3 regions of the Pantoea sp. X-Soil-TKNS-1279 genome follow, and region 1 is predicted to be linked to each of the others. Evidence: predicted binding sites of a transcription regulator. Region 1 holds the regulator's gene; each other region holds the start of a gene.
What was found. Region 1 encodes LexA, which represses DNA repair genes until DNA is damaged. Its sites were predicted from a motif close to TNCTGTATGTACATACAGNA; they were not measured.
Positions count from the first base shown of each region.

Region 1 (2,267 bases):
CCAGCGGTGCGAGCGGATCCGGCAGATCGTGTTTCAGACACTGCGAACGCAGTGTGAGGAGATCGGCCTTGGAATCATAAGGCAGTACATACAGGATAGGCCGCGTCGGATCCAGTCCATGCTCGGACACGGGATCGGCGGGAATGGCCTTACTCTTTACCAAAATGGAGAGTGGTAAATTCAATAATTTATAATAAAGTTTACGCCAACCTGACATAGACAACTTCAAGCCTCTTGTTAGCAAAGCGCGGCAAGCATACCAGAATGCGCCGCGAAAATCTGTGGCTGCACCACTCCGGCTGCCCAGACATTGACGTCAAAACGAGTAAAGGGTTCAACGACATGGCAAATAACGTCACCGGTTTTCTCAGGATAGTGAAAGCAGCCGGTTATTCCTGGCAGGGATTGCGCGCTGCCTGGACACATGAAGCAGCGTTTCGCCAGGAAGCTATTGCCGCATTAGTGGCAATTATAGTGGCGTGCTGGCTGGATGTTGATGCTATTTCCCGCGTACTCATGATTGGTTCCGTAGTGCTGGTGGTCATTGTTGAGATCCTGAATAGCGCCATTGAAGCCGTTGTCGACCGCATTGGTCAGGAACGCCATCCGCTGGCTGGACGCGCGAAAGACATGGGATCGGCCGCCGTGTTGCTGGCTATTTTACTGGCGCTGTTTGTCTGGATCGCGCTGCTTTGGTCACATTTGCGATAAGGATTCCGGATTCATCAACTCGCTGATTTTTCCCTCAGTTTTGGTTTCCATTTCACCAATACCTGTATATACTCACAGCGACTGTATAAACAACCAGGGGGCGGGATGAAAGCGTTAACCAGCAGGCAGCAACAGGTCTATGATCTGATTCGCGACCATATTAACCAGACGGGCATGCCGCCAACGCGTGCGGAAATTGCTTCGCAGCTGGGCTTCCGCTCACCTAATGCGGCAGAAGAACACCTGAAAGCATTAGCGCGTAAAGGCGTTATTGAGATCGTTTCCGGCGCTTCGCGCGGCATTCGTTTATTGATGGAAGAAGAAGCCAGTGAGGGGCTGCCATTGGTTGGCCGTGTCGCTGCGGGTGAACCTTTGCTGGCGCAGGAGCACATTGAAGCGCACTACCAGGTCGATGCTAACCTGTTCAAACCCAGCGCTGATTTCCTGCTACGTGTCAGCGGCATGTCGATGAAAGATATCGGCATTATGGATGGTGATCTGCTGGCGGTACACAAAACACAGGAAGTGCGTAACGGCCAGGTTGTCGTCGCACGTATCGATGATGAAGTCACGGTGAAGCGCTGGAAAAAGCAGGGCGCAATTGTGCAACTGCTGCCGGAAAACAGCGACTTCCAGCCGATTGTTGTTGATACCCGCGAACAATCCCTGACGGTCGAAGGGCTGGCGGTAGGCATTGTGCGTAACGGCGAGTGGCTCTGATACCTTGATTCCCCCTGCTACGGCAGCCTTCTGTGCTGCCGTGGTTTTATTCTCTGACAAGACGGTAGTGCAGCAAACCGGGACGGGCTGATGCAGCTGTTTTCCTCCTCTGACAAAGCACTCTGGCGGCTGGCGCTGCCTATGATTCTCTCCAATATCACTGTTCCGCTACTTGGCGTGGTTGATACCGCCGTCATTGGTCATCTCGATAGTCCCATTTATCTCGGCGGTGTGGCGGTTGGCACCACGGCGACCAGTTTCATCTTTATGTTGCTGCTGTTTTTACGTATGAGCACCACCGGGCTGACTGCTCAGGCATTTGGTGCTGGCAACAAAAAGGCACTGGCTCGGGCGCTTACCCAGCCTTTACTCATTGCCCTGGTGGCCGGTGTGCTGTTTATTTTGCTGCGCACGCCAGTCAGTAATCTGGCAGCGGTGCTGATGGGTGGCAGCCAGGAGGTCCAACAGCAGGCGCAATTGTTCATTCAGATTCGCTGGCTGAGCGCTCCCGCCACGCTGGCAAACCTGGTCATCCTCGGTTGGTTGTTGGGGGTGCAATATGCGCGTGCGCCAGTGGTGCTACTGGTGGTGGGGAATTTGGTCAATATCCTGTTGGATCTGGCGTTTGTGTTGGGGCTGCATTGGGGCGTAGCAGGTGCCGCAGCAGCAACGGCACTGGCTGAATATACGACCCTTGCCGTCGGATTATGGATGGTGGCGCGTGTATTGAAGCTGCGCGGAATTGATTTGGCGATGCTGCGGGAGAGTTGGCGCGGTGATGCTGCTCGTCTGTTTCGCCTCAATCGCGACATTATGTTGCGCTCCTTCCTGCTACA
Region 1 is NZ_AP035948.1:382,993-385,259, forward strand. It holds gene plsB (glycerol-3-phosphate 1-O-acyltransferase PlsB) at 1-217, opposite strand, end outside; gene AC6I8N_RS01720 (diacylglycerol kinase) at 343-711, shown strand; gene lexA (transcriptional repressor LexA) at 817-1,431, shown strand; gene dinF (MATE family efflux transporter DinF) at 1,522-2,267, shown strand, end outside.

Region 2 (2,267 bases), 1.5 Mb from region 1:
ATGCCGCCACCTCTAACCGCCGCACCATCAACAAATTTATCGTGCCGGATGTACTGCCAACCTGTCAGCTGACCATGGGCCTGACGCGTCTTGACGACGGCAATTTGTGGAACACCATGCCGTGCCACACCCATGAACGCCGCATGGAGGTCTATTTCTATTTTGATATGGCTGAGGACAGCGCGGTGTTTCATATGATGGGACAGCCCCAGGAAACCCGCCATCTGTTGGTACATAACGAACAGGCGGTGATTTCGCCAAGCTGGTCAATCCATGCCGGTGTTGGCACCCAACGCTATACCTTTATCTGGGGCATGGTGGGTGAAAATCAGGTGTTTGATGACATGGACCACGTCAGCGTCAGCGCTCTGCGCTAGTGCCTAAGGAGAAGATAATGATTCTGAACGCTTTTCATCTTGAAGGAAAAATCGCGCTGGTCACCGGTTGTAACACTGGATTGGGTCAGGGGATGGCGATCGGTCTGGCACAGGCGGGCTGCGATATTATTGGTGTCAACCGCGCCGGACCGGATGATACCGCCGCCAAAGTTGAAGCACTGGGACGCCGTTTCTGGCCGATTCAGGCCGATCTGAGCCAGCCCTCCATCGTGCCACAGGTGGTGGAACAGGCGGTCGCACTGGCGGGACGCATTGATATTCTGGTCAATAACGCGGGGATTATCCGGCGTGAGGATGCGCTGAACTTTAGCGAAAAAGACTGGGACGATGTGATGAATATCAACAGCAAGAGCCTGTTTTTCCTCTCTCAACAGGTGGCGCGACAATTTATCGCTCAGGGGAATGGCGGCAAGATCATCAACATCGCCTCGATGCTCTCTTTCCAGGGTGGAATCCGCGTGCCCTCCTATACCGCATCGAAAAGCGCCGTCATGGGGCTGACACGGCTGATGGCCAATGAATGGGCGAAGCACGGCATCAATGTCAACGCCATTGCCCCCGGTTACATGGCGACGAACAACACGCAACAAATCCGTGATGATGAGTCGCGCAGTGAAGAGATCCTCGCCCGTATCCCGGCCGGACGTTGGGGCGCACCGGACGATATGATGGGGCCAGTGGTGTTCCTCGCTTCCAGTGCATCGGATTACGTTCACGGCTATACGCTAGCGGTGGATGGCGGTTGGCTGGCGCGCTAAGCTGCTCTTTTCCCGCGTCATTCTGACGCGGGTATCGTCTTAAATTCACGCCTGGTTACAGCGTCACATATTCTCATTCACTGGATAAATCCCTATACTGGATGCATCGACAGTTTGCAGCCAGGTTTTATCATGACGGCCGAAGGCCACATCATTTTCGCCATTGCCAGTGCTATTTTTGCCAAGCGCGCGGAGCTCACGCCGGTAATGGCCAGTGCCGACTGGTGGCATCTGGTGCCGGCTGCACTGCTGACCTGTTTGCTGCCGGATATTGATCATCCCAAATCGGTGCTGGGACAACGTCTGAAGTGGCTTTCCCAGCCCATCGCTCGCGCCTTTGGTCATCGCGGTTTTACCCACAGCCTGCTGGCGGTGGCAGTAAGCTTGTGGCTGTTTCAGATTAATGTCCCCGCCAGTTGGCCCATCCCTGCGGATGTGTTGCAGGGCATGACTCTGGGCTATCTCAGCCATATTGTCGCCGATATGCTCACACCTGCTGGCGTTCCCCTACTGTGGCCCTGCCGCTGGCGCTTTCGCCTGCCGCTGCTGAACAGCCAAAAAGGCAACCAACTGGAACGCGCCCTTTGCCTCGCACTGGTCGGCTACGCGCTGTGGTTTCCACCTGGGTTGCCGTCTTTTGGTGCAAACGGCTGGCCTGAACAATTGTTCAACACCTTACAAAATGGCGTAGGTCGTATAATAAACAGTCAAAGCGCGCGATAATAAGACAAAAATCAGGATAAAGTTATAATCAATTCTATTTGGATATAAGCCTGCACATTTATGAACTGTTAACATGCGCGGATTCCTTTCAGGAATCACCCTGTATTCCGCGCCTGAACATGCAGAGGCGCGGCAAATCTCTGGAGTAGAGCATGGATTTTCCCCTGATTATTAATCTCGTGGTGTTCGCCGCGTTGCTGGTGTTATTAGCACGCATTGGTAACGCGCGCTGGAGCCTGTCAAAACGCGTATTAACTGGCCTGGTGTTCGGCGTGTTGTTTGGTCTGGCGCTGCAAGCCATTTACGGTGAGAACAGCCCGGTGGTGAAAGCCTCGATTGGCTGGTTCAACATTGTCGGCAACGGTTACGTGCAATTGTTGCAGATGAT
Region 2 is NZ_AP035948.1:1,916,166-1,918,432, reverse strand. It holds gene kduI (5-dehydro-4-deoxy-D-glucuronate isomerase) at 1-377, shown strand, start outside; gene kduD (2-dehydro-3-deoxy-D-gluconate 5-dehydrogenase KduD) at 395-1,156, shown strand; gene AC6I8N_RS09085 (metal-dependent hydrolase) at 1,289-1,879, shown strand; gene AC6I8N_RS09080 (L-cystine transporter) at 2,032-2,267, shown strand, end outside.
Region 2: AC6I8N_RS09085 (metal-dependent hydrolase) is a predicted target of LexA. The motif match lies at 1,252-1,271, and genes of this name have one in related genera.

Region 3 (2,267 bases), 1.5 Mb from region 1:
GGTGAGTAAAGTCGAAGAGAAACCGGTACCAACTTCTCCGGCAGCGCAGGAAGAACATCTGTCGCCGACCCAGCCGTTCTCAGTGGATATGCCAACTATCGGTCTGGAGCAACTGAACGAGAAGAAGATGTGGGGCGTCAGCATGTTTGACCAGCTCTACTGCCGCATTCTGTTCAAATCGGCGCTCTATTCCGGCATCTTCCAGCCGAACAGCGAGAAAACCTACCTGGAGTTCCCGGCGACCATGGGTGGCATGAACTGGGGTGGGGTGTCTATTGATGAAACTTCCGGCATTCTTTACGTCAATGATATCCGTCTGGGTATGCTGATGGCGCTGAAGAGTAAGGAAGAAGCGAAGGGACAGAAAATCTCCCTGAACGAAGTTCCGCAATGGGCCGGTACTATCCGTCCTCAGATCAGCGGGCCTTACGTTGGCGTGCGGATGGATAACTTTGCATCCTTCCTGCAAGTGCCGTGTCAGCATCCGCCGTTTGGTACCATGACCGCCATCGATCTGCACAGTAAGAAAATCGTCTGGCAGGTGCCAATGGGAACGGTGGAAGACACCGGTCCTCTGGGGGTAAAAACCCATCTGCCGATGCCGGTAGGTATGCCAACGTTGGGCGGCCCGACCACCACCAAAAGCGGTTTAGTGTTCTTTGCCGGTAGCCAGGATAATTACCTGCGTGCGCTGGACAGCAAAACCGGTAAGGAAGTGTGGAAAGCGCGTCTGCCGGTGGGAGCGACTGCGTCACCGTTGATTTATCAGTCAGCGAAAACCGGTAAAGAGTACATCGTGATCTCGGCAGGCGGTGCGGCGCACTCGCCGGATGTCGGTGATTATCTGATTGCTTACGCTTTGCCAGACAAAGCGTAAGTCTGACAACGCCCGGCGATATAAGCCGGGCGTTTTCACTCAACGTGCCGCATAAATAATAAAAGTCACCACGCCAAAGATCTCCAGTTGTTCATCTTCTGCCGGGGTAATCGGCGCGTAGCGTGGGTTCATGGCGAGCAGTTGCACACGCGGAAACTGTTGTAACCGTTTAACCGTAAACTCGCCGTTAATGGCCGCCACCACAATATCGCCATGTTTCGCATCCAGCGCACTGTCGACCACCAGTAAATCCCCTTCACTGATATTCGCGTCGCGCATGGAATCCCCTTCCACCCGGACAAAATAGGTGGCGTTGGGATGGGCGACCAGATGCTTGTTCAGATCCAGTCTGCGCTCGACGTAATCTGCCGCCGGGGAGGGGAAACCGCAGTGGACTCGCTCAAGAAAGAGTGGCAATTGATGCGGCGGTGCACCGGGCATCGGACGCATCAAGAGAGGAGAGAAGGGATGAACTTTCATGGCGAATTCTCAATGATAAAACTGTACGTATATACAGTATTATTATCAGTCAATTCTGAGATCGCAATACGTTATCCCACCATTATTTTGTAAAACCCATAGATATCAATTAATTGATGAGTTTTCCCGGTGTAATGTCACCGCCGGTCCCTCAGCCAGCGTTTTTCCTTTATTTGCGCTAACAGACACATGATCCAGCCTTGCGGTGACGTATCTGGCCTGCACCCCGTATTCAGCGGTGATGGCAATATGGTGCAGATTGACATCGGTGATCGGTGCTTCCGGCAATCCGCTCAATATCATGGCGTATTTGGCACCGGTCGCCGCCAGATGATTGACGGTGATACCTGAGATAAAAGGCGTGGTGGCCGTCACCGGCGCTGGCGTGATAGGGGCAACCAGTGAATGACCTGCCGCACCGGCCTGACCGGAGTAACTGTCGGTAACCAGCAGCGGTGTGGCAACATTTGTCATCGTCACATGGTCAACCAGGAATGGCCCAATCTTGTTGCCGCGATCGCGACCTGATTTCACGCGCAGCCCATTTTCTGCGCCGATAAATCTCACATGTGAAACCACCACATTGCCGATACCGTTGATCGTCTCGCTACCCAGTGATATCCCATGTCCTTGTCTCATCACGGAATCCTGAACAGTGATATTTTCAGATTTTCCTCCGCTGCCCACGGTGATACCTGATTTGATGGCGATATGATCATCACCGGTACTGATGTCGGCGTGTTTTATCCGGATGTCTGTAGAAGAAACGATATCGATACCATCGGTATTCGGTGAGGTGATGGGGTTGTCGACGGTCAGTTGATCAATGTTCAGCTGATGGCTATTTCTGAGTACCAGGTTCCACATGGGGGAGTTGGTCAGCCGGATATGATGAATCTCTGAGGATGAC
Region 3 is NZ_AP035948.1:1,870,692-1,872,958, forward strand. It holds gene AC6I8N_RS08880 (membrane-bound PQQ-dependent dehydrogenase, glucose/quinate/shikimate family) at 1-877, shown strand, start outside; gene umuD (translesion error-prone DNA polymerase V autoproteolytic subunit) at 917-1,327, opposite strand; gene AC6I8N_RS08890 (glycoside hydrolase family 28 protein) at 1,463-2,267, opposite strand, start outside.
Region 3: umuD (translesion error-prone DNA polymerase V autoproteolytic subunit) is a predicted target of LexA. The motif match lies at 1,377-1,396, and genes of this name have one in related genera.